Linked DNA regions of Caulobacter sp. FWC2. The protein of the gene in region 2 interacts with the protein of the main gene of each other region in a pairwise test. Links are inferred from orthologs where the notes say so. Each region holds a gene or a part of one and is shown on either strand. Other genes may lie near its edges.

Evidence for each region. The genes of interacting proteins can lie anywhere in the genome.
Region 1: the proteins of grxD (region 2) and CSW62_RS20505 interact in binary tests that used the Escherichia coli proteins (3 or more experiments, as listed by UniProt). The link is inferred for Caulobacter sp. FWC2 from one-to-one orthologs.

What each region holds. Positions count from the first base shown.
Region 1 is NZ_PEBF01000001.1:4,319,958-4,323,659, reverse strand. Bases 234-3,076 are described here. They hold CSW62_RS20505 (BolA family transcriptional regulator), read left to right. Parts: upstream 234-1,440; coding sequence 1,441-1,713; downstream 1,714-3,076. Other genes in these bases: CSW62_RS20495 (TonB-dependent receptor domain-containing protein), read left to right, coding at 2,500-3,076; cdd (cytidine deaminase), read left to right, coding at 1,802-2,248; CSW62_RS20510 (J domain-containing protein), read right to left, coding at 726-1,382; CSW62_RS20515 (hypothetical protein), read right to left, coding at 234-542. Also shown: more of CSW62_RS20515, read right to left, coding at 1-233; more of CSW62_RS20495, read left to right, coding at 3,077-3,702. UniProt on the Escherichia coli protein: Transcriptional regulator that plays an important role in general stress response. Has many effects on cell morphology, cell growth and cell division. Acts by regulating the transcription of many genes, including dacA (PBP-5), dacC (PBP-6), ampC and mreB.
Region 2 is NZ_PEBF01000001.1:3,800,922-3,804,456, forward strand. The notes cover bases 291-2,966. They hold grxD (Grx4 family monothiol glutaredoxin), read left to right. Parts: upstream 291-1,295; coding sequence 1,296-1,637; downstream 1,638-2,966. Other genes in these bases: CSW62_RS18105 (BolA/IbaG family iron-sulfur metabolism protein), read left to right, coding at 291-324; CSW62_RS18110 (hypothetical protein), read left to right, coding at 335-1,225; CSW62_RS18120 (thioesterase family protein), read left to right, coding at 1,645-2,064; CSW62_RS18125 (hypothetical protein), read right to left, coding at 2,048-2,428; CSW62_RS18130 (serine hydrolase), read left to right, coding at 2,510-2,966. Also shown: more of CSW62_RS18105, read left to right, coding at 88-290; more of CSW62_RS18130, read left to right, coding at 2,967-3,535. UniProt on the Escherichia coli protein: Monothiol glutaredoxin involved in the biogenesis of iron-sulfur clusters.

The DNA of each region.
Region 1 (3,702 bases), 520 kb from region 2 along the record:
ATGACCTTGTAGACGAAAACAACCGTGACTCGGTCATCGGCCTTTTCGTTTAGGTAATCCTCCATCCCGACCGGCTGCATCATGATTTTGCTCCAGTCGAGCTTTCCAATGGCTTCGACGCCGCCGCCATCGACAATCTGAAGATCATAGGCGAGGCCATTCGCCGCCTGCATATGCAGCCATTGGGTGGGTTCGCCCTCCTTGGGGATGCCGCTGAACACCACGGGCCCCGTAAAGCCGATCGCCGTGGTGGACGTCGGCTCGAAATGCGTGGTCTCGCCGTTTATGCCCATGGGCGGGGGATAGGGCATGACTTCACCATAGAAGCCGTACATTCCCTGCTCATCCGTAGGCCGGCCATCGTCGTGTTCTTCCTCTTCGCCGGACTCGGCGGCGGGGCTCGCGGCGTTGGCGGTGGATGCGGGCGCGGCGGCGCTCGCGACGACCTTCTTCTCTTTAGGCTGGGGGGCGGGCGCCTGGGGGCCACAGGCCGCCGTCAGGAGAACCGCGCACAAAATCATGACGTTGCGTATCAGGCGCATCAATGGCTCCGCACGACGCCTGGCTTTCACGGCGCGTCTCATGTTGCCCCCGTCGGGCCGCGCCAACCGGAGGATCGCGAGGAAGATCCACGTTCTGGACTATAATCGCAACAGAACGATCTCGACCCGGGCTCCGGCCTTCTCGTCCAGCCTTGGGGCGCGGCCCCTGCTGGGGGAGGTCGCCTAAGCCTTCACCATTCCCGACTTCTGCAGGGTCTTGTAGGCCTTGATGACCCGCTGGAGCTTGTGCTCGGCGCTGCGGTCGCCGCCATTGACGTCGGGGTGGCAGCGCTTGAGCAGTTCCTTGTACTTGGCCTTGATCGTCGCGCTGTCGGCGCCGGCTTCCAGGTCGAGGTCGGCCAGGGCCTGGCGTTCCAGCTTGCCCAGGCTGCGCTCGGCGGCGTCGCGCGCCGACTCGGCCTTGCGCTGCTGGGCGCGGAAGATGCCGAACGGGTCGGCGAAGGCGCGGGCGTCGCGGGCGGCGGCGGCGGCGGCTTCCCGAGAGTTGGCGTCGGCCTTGAAGCTCCAGGTCGGACGGCCGCCGGTCTGGCGTTCGGCCTCCTGGGCGGCGCGGATCTGCGCCTCGCTCATGCCGGCGTAGAAATTCCAGTTCTTGTTGTACTCGGCCGCGTGCTGCTGACAGAACCAGTAGTGCTGGTTCGGCAGGTCGCGCGACTTCGGCGCCTTGGTCGATCCCGCCAGACGACAGTCGGGATGATCGCAGCGCTTCTCGCCGGGCTTCAGGCCCAGGACGTCGTTGACCACGTCGTCCTCGCCCTTCTTGGGAGGGCGGACGCGGATGTCGGTGAATTTGGGACGGTATTCGAACTGCCGGCTCATGGCGTCTAGAGTAAGCCCACGCTATTTCCGTTCAAGGATTGACAAGCAAGAGACTGACATGGGCGACGTCACAGACACCCTCCTTCGCAAGCTGAACGCGGCTTTTTCGCCGTCGCTGCTGGAATTGGTCGACGACAGCGACCGCCATCACGGCCACGCGGGCCACACCGGTTCGGGCGAGAGCCACTTCAATCTGCGAATCGAGGCCGAGGCCTTTGCCGGCAAGGCCCGGGTGATGCGCCAGCGCATGGTCATGAAGGTGTTGGCCGAAGAGTTGGCGGGGCCTGTCCACGCCCTGTCGATCGTCGCCAAGGCGCCCGGCGAAGCGTAAGACGGCTCTTACTTTTTTGCTTGCCTGAAGCCTGTGCGGCTGATTGCCTCTCTTCCCGGCGCGATCCTGCCGGAAGGCCAGAATCCGCATGAGCGCCGACATTTCCACGCCCCCCGGAATCCAAAGCTCCGAATCTCTCGAACAGGACGCCGCTCGGATCCTGCCGGACCTGCTGTCGCGGTCCTATGCCCGCTATTCGAACTTCACGGTGGCCGCGGCGGTGATAGACGACGAGGGCCGTGTTCACTACGGCGTCAATGTCGAGAACGCTGCCTATCCGGTGGGCACGTGCGCGGAACAGACGGCGATCGGCGCGATGATCACGGCCGGGGGCTCGCGGAAGATCGACAAGGTGCTGATCGCGGCCGGCTCCGGCGCCGTGGTCCAGCCGTGCGGCGCCTGTCGCCAGCGGATCGCCGAGTTTGCGGGTCGGACCTGCGAGATCGTCTCGGTCCAAGGCGGCGAAACGACCGAACGTACGCCTTTCTGGGGACTGTTACCGCACTCATTCGGGCCGCGGGACCTGGAGACCTAGAACGACGCCACCGGTGGAGCTTGCCCTCCGGAAAAAAGGCATTGGGGCGGACGATTTTTCAAGGTTGGCTGGACGAGGGGCCGGAAAACGGGACTTTTCTTGGGCGGGGATTGCCGAAAAGTAACACAAGTCACCGAACGAGCACCTTTTCGCCATATTTAACTCCAAATTCGCGCAGGGCTGTGCGATCGCCTTTCGCCTCAGTTTTCGCCCGGGGGGCGAGAATTCCGGTTTTCAGGGGCGTTCCAGAAATGAAGATTGCTTTGCTCGCGGGTGTGGCGCTCAGCGCTGTCGTCGGTAGCGTTGCTTACGGCCAGGAGGCTGCTCCGAGCACGTCCGGCGCGGTGTCAGAGATCGTGGTCACGGGTTCGCGGATCAAGCGTCCGCAGTTCGACGGGACGGTTCCCGGGGTGCAGGTCACCAAGGAAGAAATCATCCAGCGCGGCTTCAACAACGCCTACGACATCGTGCTGAGCCAGCCGCAGGTCGGCTCGGGCGCCAGCCCGTACGGCAGCAACGGCGGCCAGACCTCGAGCCTCGGCGTGGCCTATGCCGACCTTCTGAACCTCGGCCCGCAGCGCACCCTGACGCTGGTCAACAGCCGTCGCATGGTGTCGAGCAACGCCTCCACCCTGTTCGTGTCGGGTAACTACGCCGGTTCGCAAGTCGATGTCAGCGTCATCCCGGCCCAGATGATCGACCACGTCGACACCCTGACCGTCGGCGGCGCGGCCGCTTACGGTTCCGACGCCATCGCCGGCGTCATCAACTACATCATCAAGGACCGCTACGTCGGCGCCGAGGGCCGCGTCGCGTTCCGTACGACCGACAAGGGCGACGCCAACCGCTACAGCTTCAACGCCATCTACGGTTCGAACCTGCTCAACGACCGCGCCAACCTCGTCGTGTCGTTCGAGTATACCAAGACCGACGCCCTCTATGCCGACGAGCGTCCATGGATCATCGATACGGCCACCTCGGTGACCAACGCCTTCAACGGTTCCAAGCGCAACCCGAACTTCTCGCCGACCACGGCCATCGACGTGGCCAACCTCAACAACGGCGCGTTCCTGCGCACTTCGGACGACGGCATTCCGTCGACGGCCTACACCTATAACGCCCGTACGGGCATGCAGTGGCCGTCGGGCGTCGCCTTCGCCCCGACCTCGGGCACGAGCGCGTGCCCGCAGAGCATCGTGGGCGTCACCGCCTGCGTGTCCGGCGCGGGCCTGATCACCTCGAACCTGCAACTGGCGCCCGGTATTCCGACCGGCAACGGCATCTACACGGCCACCCTCGCCGCGGGCGCGTTCCCGAACTTCGCCCCGGCCTCGCTGCCGTCGAGCATCACTGCGGCCCAGGTGTTCGCCAAGTACGGCGTCACGGCGCCGACCGGCCTGACGACGACCCAGTTGAACACGCTGGCCCTCAACGTTCTGCAGAGCAAGCTGCCG
Region 2 (3,535 bases):
TGGACCCTGGTGACCAACGCTGTCAGCTTAGGCGCGTTGTTAAGGAATCCCGGCCACATAAGCCCTTCAGAGACCGGAGCCTTCCCAGTGCCCATGTCCCATGCCGAACTCGAGGCCCGCCTCACCACGGCCTTCCCCGATTCCGAGATCGTGCTGACCGACCTGGCCGGCGACAACGACCATTGGAAGGCCCGCATCGTCTCGCCCGCCTTCGCCGGCCTGAACCGCGTGCGTCAGCACCAGCTGGTCAACAAGGCCCTGGCCGACGTCCTGGGCGGGACCCTGCACGCCCTGGCCCTCGAAACCGCCGCCCCCGCCGAATAGGAGCAAACGCGTGCGCTATCGGCCCTTCGGCGCCACGGGCATGGCGGTTTCGGCGCTGACCCTGCGTCTGGCCGACAGCTCGCGCCTCCGGGCCAGCGAGTGGCGCGCCCTGATCTTCACAGCGCTGGAAAACGGCATCAACAGCTTCCAGGTCGAGGGCGACTCGCCTGAGCTGCTCAAGGGCGCCGCGGAGGCCTTCGCCAGCGTCGAGCGGCGGCTGCTGTTCCTGACCTGGCGCGTGCGCGGCGACGCGGCGGCCCTGGGCCAACAGGCCATCGACGGCCTGTTGAGCTCTGCGTTCGAGAGCCTGTCGCTCGACTATCTCGACCTTGTGCTGATCAACGATCCGCTGGCCCCCGCCCTGCCGTCCGCCTTCGAGGCCGGCCTGCGTACGCTGTTCGACAGCCATGCGCTTCACGGCGTGGGCGTCGCCAGTCGTGGCGACATCGACCCGCGCCTGCTCAAGAACGACATGGTCACCACCATCTCCTCGCCCTTCAATCTCTCGTCCGGTTGGGCCGTGCGTCACCGCATCCGCCACGCCTCGACCCACGACTTCGCCGTCATCGGCGAGGACTTCTGGCCCCAGGCGCTGCGCGAGGGCGGCGAGCTGGCGGGTCCGAAGCCGTCCCTGTGGCGACGCCGCTCTGACCCCCTGTCCGACATGGGCGGCTACGAGTTCCTGCACGCCACCCAGGGCTGGAGCGGCGAGGATATCTGCCTGGGCTACGCCCTGACCGAACCGTCCCTGTCGACCGTGCGCATCACCGCCGATACCCGCGCCGATGTCGAGCGCCTGGCCGCTGTGGTCGAGCGCGACCTGCCCAACGGCGTCTGCGCCCAGATCGAGATGGCCCGCTTCTCGGCCCAGGAACGCGAGAAGGCGGCCAATCGTACTTGATGGCCAAGGCGCTCTTGACCCTTCGGCTCGGGGCGCCTAGCTGAAAGCCTTGAGTTCCAGGACAATCCCGATGACCGACGTCGCCTCCTCCCCCGCCCTCGACTTCATCGCCAAGACCGTGGCCGAGAATCCGGTCGTGGTGTTCATGAAGGGCGTGCCGGACCAGCCGCGTTGCGGCTTCTCGTCGGTCGTCGTCCAGATCCTCGACCACCTCGGCGTCGAGTTCATCGGCGTCGACGTCCTGCAGGACGACGACCTGCGCCAGGGCGTCAAGACCTTCACCGACTGGCCGACCATCCCGCAGCTCTATGTGAAGGGCGAGTTCCTGGGCGGCAGCGACATCATCCGCGAGATGTTCCAGTCGGGCGAACTGAAGACCCTCTTCGTCGACCAGGGCCTCATCGCGACCTGATCCGCGCGTGAGCCGAGTCTTCGTCCCGCCTTCGGACGCCTATTCCCTTACCTTCGAGCCCAAGGCGTCGGACATCGACGCCAACGGCCACGTCAATAACGTGGTCTATCTGGGCTGGGCGCAGGACCTGGCCATCGCCCATTGGGAAGCTTGGGCGACCGAAGAGCAGCGTGCGCCCTGGAGCTGGATCGCGCGCCGTCACGAGATCGACTACCGCCGCGAACTGCTGCCGGGTGAGACCGCCACCGGCTACACCTGGGTCGGCGAGCTGAAGGGTCCGCGCTTCGAGCGCTATGTCCGCATCGACGGCCCGGACGGCGAGATGTGCGCCCAGAGCCGCACTGACTGGGTATTGATCGACATCGCCGCCAAGCGCCCCGCCCGCGTCCTGCCCTGGATGATCGAGCGCTTCACGCCGAAGGGGTGAGCACCTTGTTGGCGATGACGATGCGGTCGGCATGGGTCAGGCCCAGCTCGTCATAGGTGAACCGCAGTTCGACCGCGACCGACGGACCCTTGCAGGTCTCCAGCCGTCTCCGCGCGAACGCCACTACCGCATGACCGTCGTGGCGATCGACCCGAAACACGAAATCGGCCTTGGTCGCGCAGCCCTTCGAGGCGACGCGGACCGTCAGGGCGTCAGACCCGGCCTTCGCCGCCAGCAGCGGCTCCAGTTCCGGAAAGGCCTCGCCCGGCGCGGCGGCCAGCAGGACGGGCGTCGTCGCGCAACCGGCCAAAACCAGGGCCGCGCCGGCCAGCACCAAACCCCTGCGGGAAAGAACGAAGTTCATCGACCTCTGTACGAGCCGCCCAACTTGAGGTGAAGATCGCCCACCGCTGCCGACGTGACCAGCGTCTTTGGGGATCGTACCGTGCGTCTTCGTTCCGTTGTCCTGGCCGCGTCGCTGGCCGGCCTCATGACCACACCCGCCCACGCAGCGACCGACTACAGAAAGCTCGACGCCGAGATCGACCGTCTACTGACCATCAGCAAGGTCCCTGGCCTAGCCGTCGCCGTGATCGACAACGGCAAGGTCGCTCACGTGGTCGCCAAGGGCGTGCGCAACGCCAAGGGCGATCCGCTGACGACCGACACGATCATGTATGCGGCGTCGATCACCAAGCTGACCTTCGCCTACTACGTCCTGATGCTGGTCGACGACGGCAAGCTCGACCTGGACAAATCCATCGCCGAGTACCTGCCCAAACCGCTGCCCAACTATCCGAGATACGCCGATCTCGGGGTCGACGAGCGCTGGAAGACGATCACCCTCCGCCGTCTTCTGACCCACAGTTCGGGCTTGGCCGACCAGCGGTTCTACGATCCGGAGAACAAGTTCCGGTTCAATCTGGAGCCGGGCACGCGCTACGCCTATTCCAACGAAGGCATCAATCTCGCGCAATTCGTCATCGAGGAAAGCCTGGGTCTGAAGGTCGGCGACGAGATGAACCGCCGGATCTTCCAACCCTTGGGCATGACCCGCTCCAGCATGATCTGGCGCGACGATTTCAAGGCCAACCTGGCCGACGGCCTGCACGAGGACGGCAAGTGGGAGGAGCACGACGACCGCTCCAGTGTCAAAGCGGCCGGCTCGCTCGACACCACGATCAGCGACATGGCCAAGCTGACGGCGGCCCTGGTGTCGGGCTGGGGTCTGTCGGCCAAGACCCGCGCCGAGCTGGACAAGGCGAGCTTCCCGATCGTCAGCGAGAGCCAGTTCCCGCCGTTCCTGATCAGGGACAATCCCGCCAACGCCAAGATCGGCTTGGCCGCCGGCATCGGCGTGGTGGTCTATGACGGCCCGCAAGGCCACGCCTTCTACAAGGGCGGCCACAACGACATCACCGACAACCACTTGGGCTGCGTCGAGAAGGGCAAGCGCTGCGTCGTGCTGCTG